DNA from 3 places in the Burkholderia lata genome. Region 3 is predicted to be linked to each of the others. Evidence: riboswitches for the same ligand, from Rfam matches in the RefSeq annotation. Region 3 holds a riboswitch; each other region holds the start of a gene.
The links. Region 3 has a riboswitch for cobalamin ahead of cobW (cobalamin biosynthesis protein CobW). Riboswitches for the same ligand answer to the same signal wherever they lie in the genome.
Positions count from the first base shown of each region.

Region 1: another riboswitch for cobalamin. It lies ahead of BCEP18194_RS19110 (FecCD family ABC transporter permease); the one in region 3 lies ahead of cobW (cobalamin biosynthesis protein CobW).
Region 2: another riboswitch for cobalamin. It lies ahead of BCEP18194_RS24585 (CbtB domain-containing protein); the one in region 3 lies ahead of cobW (cobalamin biosynthesis protein CobW).

Region 1 is NC_007510.1:2,898,363-2,904,718, reverse strand. It holds gene BCEP18194_RS19130 (SIMPL domain-containing protein) at 1-637, opposite strand, end outside; gene BCEP18194_RS19125 (EVE domain-containing protein) at 819-1,280, opposite strand; RNA gene ssrS (6S RNA) at 1,352-1,533, opposite strand; gene BCEP18194_RS19120 (cell division protein ZapA) at 1,615-1,929, opposite strand; gene BCEP18194_RS19115 (ATPase) at 1,926-2,276, opposite strand; cobalamin riboswitch at 2,431-2,681, shown strand; gene BCEP18194_RS19110 (FecCD family ABC transporter permease) at 2,724-3,839, shown strand; gene BCEP18194_RS19105 (ABC transporter ATP-binding protein) at 3,836-4,651, shown strand; gene cobT (nicotinate-nucleotide--dimethylbenzimidazole phosphoribosyltransferase) at 4,704-5,759, shown strand; gene BCEP18194_RS19095 (adenosylcobinamide-GDP ribazoletransferase) at 5,749-6,356, shown strand, end outside.
Region 2 is NC_007511.1:388,801-395,156, reverse strand. It holds gene metE (5-methyltetrahydropteroyltriglutamate--homocysteine S-methyltransferase) at 1-1,490, opposite strand, end outside; gene BCEP18194_RS24595 (LysR family transcriptional regulator) at 1,618-2,526, shown strand; gene BCEP18194_RS24590 (CbtA family protein) at 2,549-3,271, opposite strand; gene BCEP18194_RS24585 (CbtB domain-containing protein) at 3,285-3,494, opposite strand; cobalamin riboswitch at 3,528-3,665, opposite strand; gene BCEP18194_RS24580 (histidine phosphatase family protein) at 3,715-4,302, shown strand; gene BCEP18194_RS24575 (inorganic phosphate transporter) at 4,478-6,070, shown strand.
Region 3 is NC_007510.1:1,817,105-1,823,460, forward strand. It holds gene BCEP18194_RS14130 (transglutaminase-like domain-containing protein) at 1-550, opposite strand, end outside; gene BCEP18194_RS14135 (DUF3857 domain-containing protein) at 587-1,324, opposite strand; cobalamin riboswitch at 1,562-1,827, shown strand; gene cobW (cobalamin biosynthesis protein CobW) at 2,158-3,246, shown strand; gene cobN (cobaltochelatase subunit CobN) at 3,253-6,356, shown strand, end outside.

The sequences.
Region 1 (6,356 bases), 1.1 Mb from region 3:
CCATCGCCATCATGCGCGGGTACGGCTGCACGTTGCGGCCGCCGCCGACGTTCACGTCGCGGATCGTGTAGCTGCCGTAGCCGAATGCCTTCGCGGCTTCGTCCGCGCGGGCGCGGAACGACTTGATCGCTTCGGTCGTGAGCTTCTGCTCGGCGGCACGCTGTGCTTCGGGCGACAGCGAGAACTCGACGTTCGCGACCTGCATCAGGTTCGACAACTGGCCGGCAAGCTTCGACGCCGCCGCGAAATCGCGCGATTCGAGCGCGACCTCGGTGCGGCCGCGCCATGCGGAGATCTTGCCGTCGCGATCGGTGCTCGGGTACACGGAGAATGCGCCCGTGTGTGCGGTGACGCCCGATACACCCTTCGCCTGCGACAGCGCTGCGTCGGCGCGCTGGTTCAACTGAGCGGTGAGGCTGCCCGGATCCTTGGCTTGCTGCTCGTAGAACAGCGTGATGTGGATGATGTCCTGCGGCACGTCGGCGCTGGCCTGCGACGACAGCGACAGCACGCCTGCCGGCTCCGGAAAGTGCGGGTTCGCGGTTTGCGCGTGCGCGGTGGTCGACGCGAGCGTCAGCGCGACGGGAACGGCGGCGGCAAGGGCGAGCGACAGCGCGAGTGCGGATTTCTTGGTCATTGTTGGACTCCTTGTGCGAGGGCGTACACGCGGATCGCGCGTGCACGACGCGGGCGTACCGCGCGACGAAAAAAACGACAGCCGGCCTGATCGGCCGACAGCGGTTGCTTAGGCCGCGCGAAAGTGCCGCGAGTTCCGTGGCGGCGGTGCGTACTGACCAGATTTGACCTTTGGCGTGCGCCTACTTCATCAGCTTTTCGGTGATGAAGCGCCATTCGGCGCGCGTGACCGGCGTGATCGACAGCCGGTTGCCGCGTGCGAGCACGCGCATGTCGGCGAGTTCGTCGTGTTCGCGCAGCGCCGCAAGCGGCACGAGTGGCGATTTTTTCACGTAGCACACGTCGACGAGCAGCCAGCGCGGTGCTTCCTGAGTCGACTTCGGGTCGTAATAGGGGCTTTTCGGATCGAACTGCGTGGGGTCGGGGTAGGGCGTCGACGACACTTCGGCGAGGCCCGCGATGCCCGGCTCGGGGCAGCTCGAGTGATAGAACAGCACGCCGTCGCCGATCTTCATCGTGTCGCGCATGAAATTGCGCGCCTGATAGTTGCGCACGCCGGTCCACGGCAGCGAGCGCTGCGGTGCGTTGGCGAGATCGTCGATGCTTGCTTCGTCCGGTTCGGACTTCATCAGCCAGTATTGCATGGATCGTGATCGACGCAGAAAGAGGCTGCTACAAAAGAAAACGGCACCGGGCTTCGCCCGATGCCGTTGGATAGGCCCCCGCCTTGGCCGCTAGGCCGGCATCCTGAACCTGAGGTTCAGAATTGGTCGCAGTTAGCAGCACTTCGGGTACATCAGACAGAGTGACGCGCGCGCCCGTGCTACAAATTTCCGCAACCGTGCACATGGCATTGGTTCAAGGAATATATGACCTTGGCGAACCAGGCAGGGAAGCTGACTGAACTGTGATTCGATGCGCCAATTTGACCACCGTTGATCGCCGAGATCAAGCGGAATCGACGCATCGATTAAAACGTTACTGCGTCTCGTGCTGTGCGAGCACCGCGCCGAGCTGTTCGTTCATCTGGTGCATTGTACGACGGATTTCCTCCGCGGGAAATGCTTCACCGTGCCGCACGCTCGTTTGCAGCCGCAGCAATTCGGACGCGAGCGACAGCGCCGCCATCACGGCGATGCGATCGGTGCCGCGTACCGAGCTGTTCGAGCGGATTTTCGACATTTCGGCGTCGACACGCGCGACCGCTTCGAGCAGTGCCGCTTCGGTCTCGGCCGAGCAGGCGAGCCGATAGGCCTGACCGAGAATCGAGACTTCGATCTGCTTGGTGCTCATGCATGTTCTCCGTGGCTGGCCGCGTCATCGCCATCCGCACGCGCCTGCCCATCCAGCAGGTCGAGCTGGTTGTCGGCTTGCTCCGCACTTTTCGAGCGCGGCAGCTTTTCGAGAATCGCGTTCAGTTTCACCTGGGCGTCGTCGATCTTTGCCGACAGCGTGTCACGCTCGGCCGCAAGTGCATTGCGTTCGTCGCGCAGTTGCGCGAGTTCCGCGCGGACAGCGTCCGCATCCGCGCGCAATTGCGCGACCTGCTCCTCGAGCGCGAGCCGTTCCGAGTGATAGCGCTTGTTCAGCGAAATCAGACGGCCAATATTTTGAGATAGGGTTTCGAGTTCGTTGAGCATTTGCTGCGTCCTCTAAAGACCCAGCATTTTAGCGCGGAATAACGCGCAATCCGACATCTGTAACGTTTCCAGTCGTAACACCCCTGCTTCTTGCGGCGAATCAGCGCTTCCTGTGCGTGTCCGGACGCTTCCTTGACGCTCGCGCGACCCGCTCCTAAACTGGCGCCGCCTCGGTGCTCGCGCGTGGAACGCGCGGTTAAACGGGAAGCAGGGCGCGGGCGCCGGAAGCCCGCCAACCTGCGCTGCCCCCGCAACGGTAAGCGGCCGCGTCCGATGACGCAGGCCGGCTCGGGCGCGTTTCACGTGCAGGTTCTGCATGCGGACGCGGGCCACTGCGCGTCATCGCGCGGGAAGGCGAGCCGGACCGCCGCCAGCCCGGATACCGGCCGAGACGGGGAGCCCGCACGGGCTTCGTGACGCGCGGCCTGCGGGGAGGCGGGGCGCGCAATGCTTCACGGAATCTTCTTCGATGCTGACCCCAATCGTCCGCGCGGCGCTCAAGTCACGACCGGCCGGCACCCGCAAGCGGGTGCGCCGCACGTCGTGTGCGGCGCCGTACGCGGCATGAGCGCCGCGCGCGCCACCGCGATCTGGGCCCTGCTGGCTGCAGCGGTCGCGTTGCTGTTCGTCGCGTCACTGTCGATCGGCAGCGTGCCGATGTCGCCATGGCAGGCGCTCGCGTCGCTCGTGCCGCATGGCGGCGACGCGCTGTTCGCCGATATCGTCCGCACGCTGCGCCTGCCGCGCGCGCTCGCGGGCTTCGCATGCGGCGCGCTGCTCGCGCTGGCCGGTGCACTGCTGCAGGTGCTGCTGCGCAATCCGCTCGCGGAGCCGTACGTGCTCGGCGTGTCGGGTGGCGCAGCCGGCTTTGCGCTCGTCGCGATGATCGCGGGCGGCGCGTGGTGGCTCGTCGATGCGTCGGCGTTTGCCGGCTCGCTCGTGTCGGTCGCGCTCGTGCTCGGTCTTGCGCGCCGCGAGCTGTGGCGCGGCGAATCGCGCGATGCTTCGCCGCGGCTGCTGCTCACGGGCGTCGTGATCGCGGCGGGGTGGGGCGCGCTCGTCACGCTGCTGCTGTCGCTCGCGCCCGATGCACGATTGCGCGGGATCATCTTCTGGCTGACCGGCGACCTGAACGGCGTGACCACGCCGTGGTTCGCGTGCGGTGCGCTGTTGCTGGCCGCATGCGTCGCGTTGCCGGCCGCGCCGCAACTGAACGTGCTGCTGCGCGGCGATGCGACCGCGCTCGCGCTCGGCGTGCCCGTTGCGCGCCTGCGCGTGCGGATCTATCTCGTCGCATCGCTGGCCGCCGCGGCCGCGGTGACGACGGCCGGCACGATCGGTTTCGTCGGCCTCGTCGTGCCGCATGCGCTGCGGCTCGCTTTCGGCAACGACCAGCGGATGCTGCTGCCGGCCGCGATGCTCGCGGGCGGCGGCGGCGTGATGGCGGCCGACCTGCTCGCACGCACTGCGATCGCGCCCGCGCAACTGCCGGTCGGCGTGATGACCGCATTGATCGGCGTGCCGGTGTTCCTGTGGATGTTGTTGAGGAGGCCGATGCGATGACGGGGGCCGCACTGCACGCCACGGCCGGTGACATGAACTACGCGGCCGTCGGCCTGACGCTGAAGGCCGGCGCGCGCACGCTGCTCGACGGCTTCACCCAGGTGTTTCGTCCCGGCGAAATCTGGTGCGTCGCCGGGCCGAACGGCGCGGGCAAGACGACGCTGCTCGCGACACTCGCGGGGCTGCAGCCGCCGGCCGGCGGACACGTCGAGATCGACGGCCGGCCGCTTGCCGCATGGCCGCCCGAGCAACTCGCGCAGCGCCGTGCGCTGATGCCGCAGCAACTGCACGACGCATTCAGCGCGACCGTATTCGACACGGTGTTGCTCAACCGCTTTCCGTATCTCGGGGGTTGGGGCTGGGAGCGTGACGGCGATCGCGCGGCCGCGCGCGACGCGCTGGCGACGTTCGATCTCACGGCTCTGGCGTCGCGCGACGTGCTGTCGCTGTCGGGCGGCGAGCGCCAGCGCGTCGCGCTGGCCGCGACGCTGTGTCAGGATGCGCCGCTGATGCTGCTCGACGAGCCGCTCGCGCATCTCGACCTGCATCACCAGATCGATTGCCTGACCGCGCTGGCCGCATGGCTCGACGCGGGCCCGCGCACGGTGCTGTTCTCGTGCCATGATCTGAATCTCGCGCGGCGTTTCGCGACGCATGCGCTGTTGCTCGACGGCCGCGGCCACGCGTGGGCCGGCCCCGTGCACGACGTGCTGACGCCCGAGCGCGCGAGCGATGCGTTCGGTTATCCGCTCGTGCTGATCCGCGAGAATGGCCGCGATGCGCTGCTGCCGGCGTGGCCCGAGCGACAATGACCCTTTCTTTTCCGATGCGCGGCGCACACCGCGCCAACGACACGGCTTTTCGATGACGACCTCGACCCACTTCCCGCCCGCGATCGCGCCGCTCGACGATGTGCTGCGCAAGCGCCTGCAGCACGTGATCGACCACAAGACCAAGCCGCCCGGCAGCCTTGGCCAGCTCGAGGCGATCGCGCTGCAGATCGGCCTGATCCAGCACACCGAGCGGCCGGTCGTGCAGCGTCCGGTGATGATCGTGTTTGCCGGTGATCACGGGATTGCCGTCGAGGGCGTGAGTCCTTATCCGCAAGCGGTGACCGCGCAGATGGTCGCGAACTTCCTCGCCGGCGGAGCGGCAATCAACGCGTTCTCGGGCGTCGCGCAGAGCACGCTCGAGATCGTCGATGCGGGTGTTGCGTCGCCGCTGCCGCTGTCCGACCGGCTGGTGTCGCTGCCGGTCGCGCGCGGGACGCGCAACTTCGCGGCGGAGCCGGCGATGACGCGCGACGAGGCGATGACGGCACTCGCGGCCGGCGCGGCGCGCGTGCGCCTGCACGCGTCGCTCGGCACGAACGTGATCGGCTTCGGCGAGATGGGGATCGCGAACACGTCGTCGGCCGCGTGCCTGATGAGCCGCCTGCTCAGCGTGCCGATCGACGCGTGCGTCGGGCGCGGCACCGGCCTCGACGACCAGGGCCTCGCGCACAAGCGTGCGGTGCTCGGCCGTGCGCTCGTCAAGCACTCGCACGCCATTGCACCGCTCGATGTGCTCGCGACGTTCGGCGGCTTCGAGATCGCGATGATGACGGGCGCGTATCTCGCGGCCGCGAGCGAGCGGATGACGATCCTCGTCGACGGCTTCATCGCGACGGCCGCGCTGCTGGTTGCCGAGCGCATCGCGCCCGGCGTGCGCGACTACTGCGTGTTCTCACATACGTCGCACGAGGCCGGACACCGGCGCATGCTCGAGCATTTCGGCGCGAAGACGCTGCTCGCGCTCGACCTGCGGCTCGGCGAAGGCACGGGCGCCGCGCTTGCGCTGCCGCTCGTGCGTGCGGCGGCTGCGTTCCTCACGGAGATGGCGAGCTTCGAATCCGCCGGCGTCGACAATCGTGACGCCTGATCGCGCGCGCGGCGTGCAGGCCGAACTGCGCTACTTCTTTGTCGCGCTCGGCTATTTCACACGCGTGCCCGTGCCGCGCTCGATCGGCTACGCAGCCGGCGATCTCGACCAGGCCGCGCGATATTTCCCGCTCGTCGGCGCATGTGTCGGCGCGTGGGGCGCGCTTGTCTATCTCGCCGCGCTGCGCGTGTTGCCGCCGTCGATCGCGGTCGGGTTGTCGATGGCCGCGACGCTGCTCGCAACGGGCGCCTTTCACGAGGATGGCCTGGCCGACAGCTGCGATGCGTTCGGCGGCGGCTATACGCGCGACGACGTGCTGCGCATCATGCACGACTCGCGGATCGGCACGTTCGGCGCGGTCGCGCTCGTGATCTCGCTCGGCGTGAAATGGCAGGCGCTGGCGTCCATGCTGCCGTTGCGTGCCGCGTGGACGATGATCGGCGCGCACGCGGCGAGCCGCGCGGTGGCCGTGAGCTTGCTGATGACGCTCGACTACGTGCGGCCCGAAGGCAAGGCGAAACCGGTCGCGCAACGGATGGGCGCACGCGCGGCGTGCGTCGCGGCGCTATTCGGATTGCCCTGGCTGTTCTGGCCCGA
Region 2 (6,356 bases), on a different replicon from region 3:
TTGCGCTCGGCTTCGCCGTGCACGAGCACGTCGAGTTCGAGCGACTCCTGTTCGCGGACGCTGCGTTCGATCTCGGCCTGCATCGCCTTCCGGTAACCGGCTTCATCCAGCGTGCCGGCCTTGAACTGGCTGCGAGCCTGGCGGATTTCGCCGGTCTGCGGGAACGAGCCGATCGTCGTCGTCGGGAACGCCGGCAGGTTCAGGCGTGCCGACTGCTTCGGCGCGCGCTGCGTATAGGGGCTCACGCGGTTGCCGAGCTGCGCGTCGATCCGGGCGATTGCAGCCTTCACCGCCGGGTTGTTCACGCGCGGCGAGTGGCGACGCGAATGGATCGCGGCGGCGTTCGCGGCCAGCGCATCGGCCACCTTGTCGCGGCCTTCGTTCAGTGCGGTCGCGAGCACCTTCAGTTCGTCGAGCTTCTGCAGCGCGAACGCGAGCCACGAGCGGATTTCCGCATCGAGCTTTTCCTCGCTCGCGAGATCGACCGGTACGTGCAGCAGCGAGCACGACGGTGCGAGCCACAGGCGATCACCCAGTCGCTTCGCGAGCGGCTCGAGCCAGTCGAGCGTCGCGTTCAGGTCCGTCTTCCAGATGTTGCGGCCGTTGATCGCGCCCACCGACAGCACGCGCTCGGCCGGCAGTTCACGCGCCAGCGCGTCGACTTCGTCGCGTGCGTTGATCGCATCGACATGCAGGCCGTCGACCGGCAACGAGGTCGCGAGCGCCAGGTTGCCCTGCAACTGGCCGAAGTACGTCGCGAGCAGCACCTTGATCCGACGCGTTTCGAGCGCAGCGTACGCGGTCCTGAAGGCTTGCTGCCATGCCGCGTCGAGTTCGGTGACGAGAATCGGTTCGTCGATCTGCACCCATTCGACGCCCTGCGCGGTCAGCGTATCGAGCAGCGCGCCGTACACCGGCAGCAGCTTCGGCAGCAACGCGAGGCGGTCCGAATCGTCCTTCGCCTTGCCGAGCCACAGGTACGTGACCGGGCCGACGATCACCGGCTTCGCGGCCACGCCCTGCGCCTGCGCTTCCGCCAGTTGCTGCAGCAGGCGCGACGGGTCAAGCGAGAAGTTCGTGTCCGCGTGGAACTCCGGCACGATGTAGTGGTAGTTCGTATCGAACCACTTCGTCATTTCGCCGGCCGACACTCCGCCGCAGCACGCGGCGTGCTCTTCCGCCGACTGTGCCGAACGACCGCGCGCGACGCGGAAATAGTTGTCGAGCGCGTCGCCGTGGAAGCCCTGCACGCGCTTCGGCAGGTTGCCGAGCGTGAAGCTCATGTCGAGCACCTGATCGTAGAACGCGAAGTCGCCGACCGGGGCCAGGTCGAGGTCGCGCTGGTCGTTCCAGTGACGCTGGCGCAGCTCGGCGCCGAGCGCCTTCAGCGCGCCGCGCGACGATTCGCCCTTCCAGTAGCGTTCAAGACCGAACTTGAGTTCGCGCTTGGCGCCAATGCGCGGAAAACCGAGGTTGTGTGTCGTGACCATGAGCGCCGTCCAGAAGAGAAATTGAAGGTCCGGCAATCATCATAGGGATTTCAAATCATGAAATAAAATGGCATTATTTCATTCATCCATTAAAGTTATTCATGCATTCGTTGCGCGAGCGAAATCCATGCTGGAACGATTCCATCTCGTCGTCATTCGTGAGGTCGAGCGCCAGGGCTCGCTGACCGCGGCCGCCAATACGCTGCATCTCACGCAATCGGCGCTCAGCCATACCGTCCGGAAAATCGAGCAGCAGCTCGGCACGCCGATCTGGGATCGCGAGGGTCGCGGCCTGCGGCTCACGCAGGGCGGGCAGTATCTGCTGAAGCTGGCGAACCGGCTGCTGCCGCAGTTCGAGCTCGCCGAGGAGCGGATGAAGCAGTACGCGAAAGGCGAGCGCGGCACGCTGCGCATCGGGATGGAGTGCCACCCGTGCTACCAGTGGCTGCTGAAGGTCGTGTCGCCTTACCTGTCGCGCTGGCCCGACGTCGACGTGGACGTGAAGCAGCGCTTCCAGTTTGGCGGCATCGGCGCGCTGTTCGGCTATGACATCGACGTGCTCGTGACGCCCGATCCGCTGAACAAGCCGGGCCTGCGCTTCGACCCTGTGTTCGACTACGAGCAGGTGCTGGTGGTCGCCGATTCACACCGGTTCGCGAACGCCGACTACGTGACGCCCGAACAGCTGACCGACGAGATCCTGATCACTTACCCGGTCGAAACCGACCGGCTCGACATCTACAACCAGTTCCTGACGCCGGCCGGCATCGTGCCGAAGCGGCACAAGTCGATCGAGACGACCGACATCATGCTGCAGATGGTCGCGAGCGGGCGCGGCGTGGCCGCGCTGCCGAGATGGCTGGCCGACGAATACGCCGACCGGATGCCGGTCGTGCCGGTCAAGCTCGGCAAGAAGGGAATTGCGAAGCAGATCTTCCTCGGCATCCGCGAAGCGGATGCGTCGATCGACTATCTGGCCGCGTTCGTCGCGCTGGCGCGCGAATCGACGTGGAGCGCGCCGCGCATGCTGCGCTAGACGCGCCCCGTTGCGATGCGCGTCAGGCGGCGCGCATGCCGACGCGTTCGGTGCGTTCGACCCATGCGCCGAACAGCAGGCCGATCGTCGTCCACGTGATCACCTGCATGCCGATCGCCGCGACGCGGAACTTCCACAGCACGGCGGCCGGGAACGCTGCCGGCACTTCGTTGATCGACGGCAGCCCGAGCTGCACGGCCGCGATGATCGCGACGAACACGAGCCCCGCGACAATCGACGCGTTCCATTGGCCGAGCTTTGCCAGCAGGTGGCGGCGCACGTTGACCGAGAACACCATCGTCGCGATCGAGATCGCAATCATCAGGAAGAACAGGCCCGTGCGATAGCCGATCGTGTCCGGGTCGCCGACCGACGGCGGATTGGCCGGGTACTTGATGTTCGGCACGATCACGAGGGCGATGAACGCAGCCAGCGCGAGCCACGCGGCCAGCGGCCGTGCCGGGAGGCGGCTGCCTCGGCCATACGCGTACGCAAAGACCAGCGAGAACAGTCCGCCGAATGCCGCGCCGTAGGTCACGACGCCCGTCAGCAGACCGAGGCCGGCCTGCGTGTGGCGGCTCACTAGCTCGGGTTCCGGCGCGTCGCCCTTGGCGGCATCGAGTTTTTCTTCAAAGGAGATTGCCTGATCGACTTGCGGTTCGCCGACGACTTTCGCGAAACCGAACGTGAGAAGGCCTGCGGCGATGCCTGCGAGCATCCCGCGCATGAGCAGCTTTCCGACCATCATGAACTCCGCGTCAGTGGCAGGGGAAGCCGAGCAGATGGCGACCGTCGTGGACGAATTCGTGGACGTACATGCCCGGCACGAGCGACGTCGCACCCTGTTCCGCGCCGACGAAGTAAATCGCGAGCAACAGGATCAGGCCGACGAACACGGCCCACGGCAACAATTCACGGACGGGGATGGGCGCCGGCACGACCGCCGGCTTCAGCACTGCTTCGCTCATGGATGCACCTCAGGGGAATCGCGCCCCGACAAATGTTGGATGGGTACGAAGGCAGGTCTGGCTTCCGGGATCATGGATCACCGGTTACAGTGGCGCGACCGCGCCGGAATTGAACCGGCTTCCGCGTTTCGTATCGGGCGAATTGTACGCGCGAACGTTCGCGTATTGAAGCGGCGACAGGTGAACGAACGCACCCGTCCCGGGTCATCCGAAACACGACATGAACATGCATGCCTCGCTGCGCCTGATCGCACACGCATCGACCCGCGCGATGCGTACCGGCACGTTTCCCGACGACGATCCGCTCGACGCGCACGGGCTCGCCGAAGCCTTGGCACTGCGCGACCGGTGGACAGGCGTGACCGGCGCGCTCGTGTTGTGCAGCCCGGCCCGCTGTGCGGTGCAGACCGCCGATGCGCTCGGCCTGCACGCCGACGTCGATGACGCACTGCGCGACATCGATTACCGGAACTGGCGTGGCAAGCGGCTGCACGACCTCGCGCGCGACATGCCTGACGAATTGAGCGCGTGGATCGGCGATCCGTCCGCGTCGCCGCACGGCGGCGAATCGTTCGACGCAGCGATGCGCCGTGCCGGCACATGGTTGAACGCGCTGCAACACGGCCGCGACATCGTCGCCATCACGCATGCGCCGATCGTTCGCGCGGCCGTCGCGCATGCGCTGCGGATGGATCCCGGCGCGGCAACCCGCATCGACGTCGCACCGCTGTCGTGCACGACATTCGCTGCGTCGCCGCACGGATGGATGTTGATCGCCGACGACGATCGGCGCGACACTGCCACATAGCCTCCCGCCGTGTTGCGTTCACTTTGTGGACCACGACGCAAGCCGATGCGTCGCATCGTAATCGCGACGCTCACCTTACGTCGCTGTAAGACACTCCGTTCGTTGTCCCTGCTGTCATCAAACTGACTGCTAGCCGAAGCTAGGATCGGTCGCGGTTCCCTTACGAGATACCGTCATGAATCAACCTGCTTCGTCTACCCCGAACAATTCGGGTTCCGTCGAGCGCACCAGGCAGCTCGGCTATGCCGTCTTCCTGCTGGTGCTCGCGATCGGTGCAATCTATATCGCCACGCACCTGATCGACGATCTGTCGCCGATGCGCGAAGGATCGCTGTTCCCGTACCTGATGCTCGGCGCCGCGCTGCTGATCGCGCTCGGCTTCGAGTTCGTCAACGGTTTCCACGACACCGCGAACGCGGTGGCCACCGTGATCTATACGCACTCGCTGACGCCGAACGTCGCGGTGATCTGGTCCGGCCTGTGGAACTTCCTCGGCGTGATGATCTCGAGCGGTGCTGTCGCGTTCGGCATCCTGCAGCTTCTGCCGGTCGAGCTGATCCTGCAGGTGGGCAGCGGTGCGGGCTTCTCGATGGTGTTCGCGCTGCTGATCGCCGCGATCGTGTGGAACCTCGCGACCTGGTATTTCGGGTTGCCGTCGTCGAGCTCGCATACGCTGATCGGGTCGATCATCGGCGTCGGGCTGATGAACCAGCTGATGCACGGGCCGTCCGGCACGAGCGGTGTCGACTGGGGCCAGGCGCTCGGTGTCGGCAAGTCGCTGCTGTTCTCGCCGATCGTCGGCTTCCTGTGCGCGGCGCTGCTGCTGCTCGTGCTGAAAACCCTCGTGAAGATTCCGGAGCTGTACAAGGAGCCGCCGAAGGATCAGCCGCCGCCGTTCTGGATTCGCTGCCTGCTGATCCTGACCTGCACCGGCGTGTCGTTCGCGCACGGCTCGAACGACGGGCAGAAAGGGATGGGCCTCATCATGCTGATCCTGATCGGCACGGTGCCGGCCGCCTACGCGCTGAACAAGGCCGTCACGCCGGCCGAGACGCAGACCTTCGTAGCGGTCGCGAACCAGGCAGCCGCGACGTTCGGGAAGTACACGAACGGCGTCGCACCGTCCGCGAACCCGCGCGCTGACGTCGAGCTTTACGTCCAGCATCGCGAACTGACGCCGGCCGTGATCCCCGCCGTGCAGCAGTTGTCCACGTCGCTCGCGACCGCGGTCGGTGCATCGGGCTCGATGGCGGCCGTGCCGCAGCGTGACGTCGACAACGTGCGCAACACGATGTATCTGGTATCCGAAGCAATCCGCCTGATCGAGAAGTCCGGTCAGCCCGCGTTCGCCGCCGACGACAAGCTCGCGATCGACAACTATCGCAAGCAGCTCGACCACGCAACCAAGTTCATTCCGACTTGGGTGAAGGTTGCGGTCGCGATCGCACTGGGCCTCGGCACGATGGTGGGCTGGAAGCGGATCGTCGTGACCGTCGGCGAGAAAATCGGCAAGCAGCATCTGACGTACGGACAGGGCGCGTCGGCCGAACTCGTCGCGATGCTCACGATCGGCGCAGCCGACGTGTACGGATTGCCCGTATCGACGACGCACGTGCTGTCGTCAGGCGTCGCAGGCACGATGGCGGCGAACGGATCGGGCTTGCAATGGGGCACGGTGCGCAGCCTCGTGCTGGCGTGGGTGCTGACGCTGCCGGCGTCGATCGTGCTTGCCGGCGGACTCTATTGGCTGTTCCGGTCGGTGGGATAAACGGTGATTCGGCGGGGGGCCGGCGACAGCCGGCTGCCCGCTGCAGAAGATTCGACCCTCGCTTCTTCGCTTCTTCGCTTCTTCGCTTCTTCGCTTCTTCGCTTCTTCGCTTCTTCGCTTCTTCGCTTCTTCGCTTCTTCGCTTCTTCGCTTCTTCGCTTCTTCGCTTCCTCGCTTCCTCGCTTCCTCGCTTCCTCGCTTCGCCAATTCGACTCGTCGAGGCATCCGGTGCGTCCATGCCGTCGTGGGCGTTCACCCTCTTTCTTTCCCGAATTGAAGCGCAAGAT
Region 3 (6,356 bases):
GGCGCAGCATCTCGTCGGCAAGCCGCTTCGGCTGGACGTGGATGAACATCTGGCGCGCCCGCTGGACTTCCTGGCCGTCGAGCGTGATGTCGCCCGTCATCGTCGCATTGCCGTCACGATCGAGATCGACCGCATAAGCCAGCAATGAGCGGCTGTTGTGGCCGTTCTGCGGCGGCGTGACGATCAACTGGCCGGTCGAGGTGTCGAGCGCGGGCTTGCCGCTCGCCTCGAACTGCAGTGCGCCGAACGGCAGCACGCCGACCGTGGTGTCGGCAAACACGTCGAATTCCGGCAGCCATACGATCGCATGATTGAACGTCAGGACATCGGGTACGGCCGGCAACCGATAGCGGTTGCCGAGATTGACCAACACGGTATGGCTCTCGATGCCCTTTGCATCGAGCAGGGCGGACAGCAGCGTCGCCTGATCCTTGCAGTCGCCGTAGCGGTTGGCGAGAACCGTGTCGGCGCGATGCGGAACGACCGGCCCGGCGCCGAAATACACGCCGACATAACGGATGTTGCGTGCGACCCACGCGTATAACCGCATCGCCTGTTGGCGCCGATCCGCGATCCCGGTGGTCAACTAATTTGCGAGCTGGCGGATCGCGTCGTCCTGCTGCTGCTGATCGAACGCGCGGATATGGTAGGCGTGGGCGATTTCCGCGTAGCCGGAGAAGTTGCTCGCGATGAAGACGGGGCCGATATCCGTCCACGCCACCGTGTTCGCTTGCTCGTCGAGCGGGCCGGACGGCGGCGTTTCGTAATGATAGGAACGGAGCCGGCGTCCGTCGCGGGACGCGTCGGCCGATTGATGCATGCCACGCGCGTCGATCGCGACCGGCATGTCGTCCGGCGTGTCGAGCGTGACGTTCGCCGAGCGATAGTCCTCGATCGGCGGAAACGAGAGCTGCACGCTGAATTTGCCGGGAAACAGCGTGTCGGTGTCGGCCAGCGTGTACGACAGCCGGATCGAATCGCCTTTTGCGAGCGCGGGAAACGTGACGATACGCAAATGCTCTGCACTGAATTGCGGCGCGGCGATCGCGACGGGTGCCGGACGATCGAAGATGCCCTGTGCAGCATCGACCGAAACCGTCGAGCCGTCGGCATGTACCGTCTGCGCCGAATTGACGTCAACCTTCGCGAACTGTGCGTTGTACGACAGCACATACTGGCCGAAGCGGGCGATCGCCGCATCCGTCAGCAACTTGATCGACAGATCGACCTTGATCACGCGTTTGCCGGATGGGTCGACCGTGATCAGGTTGTCGCATCGTTCGATCCGGTAGTCCGCCGCGAACGCAATCGAAAGCTGGAGCATCAGCAGAGCCGCAATTCCGTAGCGTGCGATGCGTGAGACATTCATGTCGAACCCCAATCGATGGAAGTCTGGCGATGCAGCCGGTTCAGTCAGGCGCCGCCTGAATTGGGCGACACGGCGTCATCCGGACAAGACGGTATACAAATCTCCGCGGCCACGTCAATCGTCTGCACATCCGTCCCTGGACGCTGCCTCGTCCGGCTCCGACGCTGCCTTGACGCTCTCGCCCGCGCCGCCTACACTCGCACGCGTTTTGGTGCTCGCGCGCGCCGCTCCGGTGCGCGCAGTTAAACGGGAAACAGGGAGCCTGCCTGCGCCGCAGTCGAGCCAACCTGTGCTGCCCCCGCAACGGTAAGCGAACGCGTCGCGCCCATGCGCGTCGCAACGCCGCTTCGCCGCATGCCGCGCGCATGCGGACGACCGCCACTGGATGCTGTGCGCATCCGGGAAGGCGAAGCGGCGTGTTCGTCAGCCCGGATACCGGCCTAAACATTGGGGTTCAGCGCCGCGGGGAGGCGGCGCATCGTCCACGGCCGCAGCAGGCCCGACGCCCGCGTGTTGCCCGCTTCCTCCGCCGATGTGCCCCCGCGCGAACCCGCGCCGGCCGGCGAGGCAAACGGCAGGCAGCGCGAGCCGGGCCGGCAGCCGCCGTGTTGGCATTCACGATGTCGACCGTTCGCAAGGAAGCACCATGTCCGATTCGTCGTCCCGCCCGTCCCGCGACTGTCCGTCCGGATCGCGCGGCGGCATGCCTGCGATCCGCCAGATGAACTGCCACGCCGCCTTCGACGCGACGATCCCGGCCTGATTCCATTTTCGACACAGGACCTACCATGACCCTTCGCAAGCTTCCCGTCACGATCGTCACGGGCTTTCTCGGCAGCGGCAAGACCACGCTGATGCGCCACATCCTGCAGCACGCCGAAGGCCGCCGCATCGCGGTGATCGTCAACGAATTCGGCGAGCTCGGCATCGACGGCGAAATCCTCAAGGGCTGCGGCATCGGCTGCGAGGATGCCGACGGCGCGCAGGGCGAAGCGGCGGGCCAGCTGTACGAACTCGCGAACGGCTGCCTGTGCTGCACCGTGCAGGAAGAGTTCTATCCGGTGATGGAAGCGCTCGTCGAGCGCCGCGCGGACATCGACCACGTGCTGATCGAGACGTCCGGCCTCGCGCTGCCGAAGCCGCTCGTGCAGGCGTTCAACTGGCCGACGATCCGCAACAGCTTCACGGTCGATGCGGTCGTGACCGTGGTCGACGGGCCGGCCGCCGCGAGCGGCCAGTTCGCGGAAAACCCGCAGGCCGTCGACGCGCAGCGCCGCGCCGATCCGAACCTCGATCACGAATCGCCGCTGCACGAGCTGTTCGCCGATCAACTGTCGTCCGCCGATCTCGTGATCGTGAACAAGGCCGATCTCGTCGGCGATGCGGAATTCGCGCAGATCGAAACCGCGATCCGCGACGAGATCCCGCCGCAGGTGAAGATCGTGCGCGCGACGCGCGGCGAGCTCGATCTCGCGATGCTGCTCGGCCTCGAATCGGCATCGGAAGAAACGATCCACCTGCGTCACGACCATCACGGCTCGGCCGAGGACGGCGATCACGATCACCATCACGACGATTTCGACTCGGTGGTCGTATCGGGCGACGCCGGCACGCGCGAAGCGACGATCGCCGCGCTGCAGCGGGTCGTCGAGGCACACACGATCTATCGCGCGAAAGGCTTCGCCGCGCTGCCCGGCGCGCCGATGCGCCTCGTGATCCAGGGCGTCGGCCGCCGCTTCGACAGCTATTTCGACCGTCGCTGGCAGGATGGCGAAACGCGCGCGAGCCGCTTCGTGCTGATCGGCGAGGATCTCGACGCGACCGTGCTGCAACGCGCGTTCGACGCCGCGTGCGCGGCCGAGCCGCAACAGGCGTAACGCACGATGCATCTGCTGCGCACCACGCCGGGCGGCTTCGTCGACGATACGCAGGGCGTCGTCCGGATCGACCAGCAGCCGGCCGACATCGTGATCCTGAGCTCGGCCGACACGACGCTGTCGCTGCTCGCGAGTGTCGTGCCGCATCTGCCGGCCGGTTTCCCGAGCGTGCGGCTCGCGAACGTCACGTTCCTGCGGCAACCGGCGTCGGTCGATTTCTACGTCGACGACGTGCTGCAGCATGCGAAGTCGGTCGTGATCGATCATCTCGGCGGCGAGGCGTACTGGCCGTACGGGATCGAGCAGGCCGTGTCGCTCGCGTCGAAGCGCAGGCAGCAGCTCGCGATGTTCTCGGGCGACCTGCAGGAAGATCCGAACCTCGTCGCGAAGAGCACCGTCGCGCCCGACCTGTGCCGGCTGTGGTGGCGCTACCTGCGTGAAGGCGGCGTGCACAACGCTGGGGCGCTGCTGCGCAGCATTGCATTCCACACGCTCGGGTTCGGCGACGAACCCGAGCTGCCGCGCCCGCTGCCGGCCGCGGCGCTGTATCACCCGGCGCGCGACCGCGCGAGCGTCGACGACTGGCGGCCGCGCTGGACGCCCGGCGCGCCCGTCGTCGCGATCCTGTTCTATCGTGCGCACTGGCAGGCCGCGAACACGGCCGTGTTCGATGCGCTGGCCGATGCGCTCGTCGAGGAAGGACTGAATCCGCTGCCGATCGCGGTCACGTCGCTGAAGGACGCGGTGAGCCGCGAAGTCATCACGCAGCTGTGCGACACGCACGACGTCGCGCTCGTGCTGAACACGACCGCGTTCGCGGCCGGCGCGATCGACAGCCCCGAACACGACGTGCTCGCCGGCGATGCGCCGGTATTGCAGGTGATCCTGTCCGGCGGCAATCGCGACGCGTGGGTGGCCGACAACCAGGGCCTGCATGCGCGCGATATCGCGATGCACATCGCGCTGCCCGAGGTCGACGGCCGCATCGTCACGCGCGCGGTGAGCTTCAAGGGGCTCGCGTACCGCTGCCCGCTCACCGAGGTCGACGTCGTGCGCTACCAGCCGGACGCCGAGCGGATCGCGTTCGTCGCGGCGCTCGCGCGCGGCTGGTGCCGGCTGCGCACGCTCGGCAATGCCGACAAGCGCGTCGCGCTGATTCTCGCGAACTATCCGCAAAGCGAAGGGCGGATCGGCAACGGCGTCGGGCTCGACACGCCGGCGTCCGCGCTGCGCGTGCTCGCGGCGCTGCGCGATGCGGGCTACACGGTGGCCGACCTGCCGCCCGACGGTGACGCGCTGATCGCGCGGCTCACCGAAGGCGTGACCAACGACGCGGCCGTGCATGCGCTGCGCCCCGCGTTCCAGAGCTTCCCGCTGGCCGACTACGTCGTGCGTTTCGCGCGGCTGCCGGCGGCCGTGCGCGATGCGCTGAACGAACGCTGGGGGCCGCCCGAAGCCGACCCGACGCTGCGGCAAGGGCGTTTCACGATCGCCGGCTGGCGCGCGGGCAACGTGTTCGTCGGCATCCAGCCGTCGCGCTCGCGCGGCGAGAACGACTATGCGAGTTACCACGACGCGGATCTCGTGCCGCCGCACGCGTATCTCGCGTTCTATTTCTGGCTGCGCGATGCGTATCGCATCGACGCGGTCATCCACCTCGGCAAGCACGGCAACCTCGAATGGCTGCCGGGCAAGAGCGTCGCGCTGTCCGACGCGTGCTGGCCCGACCTGACGCTCGGGCCGCTGCCGCACCTGTATCCGTTCATCGTCAACGATCCGGGCGAGGGCAGCCAGGCGAAGCGCCGCGCGCAGGCCGTGATCATCGATCACCTGATGCCGCCGCTCACCCGCGCGGAAAACTACGGCCCGCTGCAGGATCTCGAGCGGCAGGTCGACGAATACTACGAAGCGCTGATGGTCGATGCGCGGCGCGCGAAGCTGCTGCGCAAGACGATCCTCGCGACGATCGCCGAGCATCGGCTGCACGATGAACTGAGTGTGTCGCCGCCGCGCGATACGGGCGACGAGGATGCGCTGCTCACGCGCGTCGATGCGTGGCTGTGTGAACTGAAGGAAGCGCAGATTCGCGACGGGCTGCACGTGTTCGGCGAATCGCCGATCGATCGTCAGCGACGCGACACGCTGCTCGCGCTCGCGCGTTTTCCGGTGGGCGACGGCAAGGGCTTGCGTGCGGGGCTGATCGGCGCGCTCGCGCGCGATCTGATGCTCGGCGACGACTTCGATCCGCTCGCGGCCGACTGGGCCGCGCCGTGGGTTGGCCCGCGCCCGGCGATCCTGCAGGCGCTCGACGCATCGCCGTGGCGCCACGCGGGCGATACGCGCGAGCGGCTCGAACGGCTCGCGCAGCAATGGCTGGACGGGCTGTGTGCGGCCGACGACGGCGACCCGTGCACCGACGCGACGCCTCCCGGCGACTGGCCGCACACGCTCGCCGTGATCGAGCGCGTCCGCGCGACGCTGCTGCCCGCGCTCGACGCATGCGGCGGCGAGGAAATGCGCCAGCTGCTGCGCGGGCTCGACGGCCGCTTCGTGCCGCCGGGGCCGAGCGGCTCGCCGTCGCGCGGCCGCCCGGACGTGCTGCCCACGGGCCGCAATTTCTACTCGGTCGACACGCGCGCGGTGCCGACGCAGGCCGCGTGGTCGCTCGGCCTGAAATCCGCGCAGCAACTGATCGAGCGTCATCTGCAGGATCACGGCGACTATCCGCGCGCGATCGGCCTGTCGGTCTGGGGCACGGCGACGATGCGCACCGGCGGCGACGACATCGCGCAGGCGTTCGCGCTGCTCGGCGTGCGGCCGAAATGGGCGCACGGCAGCCACCGCGTGACCGACTTCGAGATCCTGCCGATCGAGATCTTCGACCGGCCGCGCATCGATGTGACGTTGCGCGTATCGGGCTTCTTCCGCGACGCATTCCCGAACCTGATGCATCTGTTCGACGCGGCCGTGCAGGCGGTGGCCGCGCTCGACGAGCCCGAGGAACTGAACCCGATCCGCGCGCGCATCGAGCGCGAACGCGAGAAATGGGTCGCGCAGGGCGTGGCTCCGGACGAAGCGCGACGCCGCGCCGGCTGGCGCGTGTTCGGCGC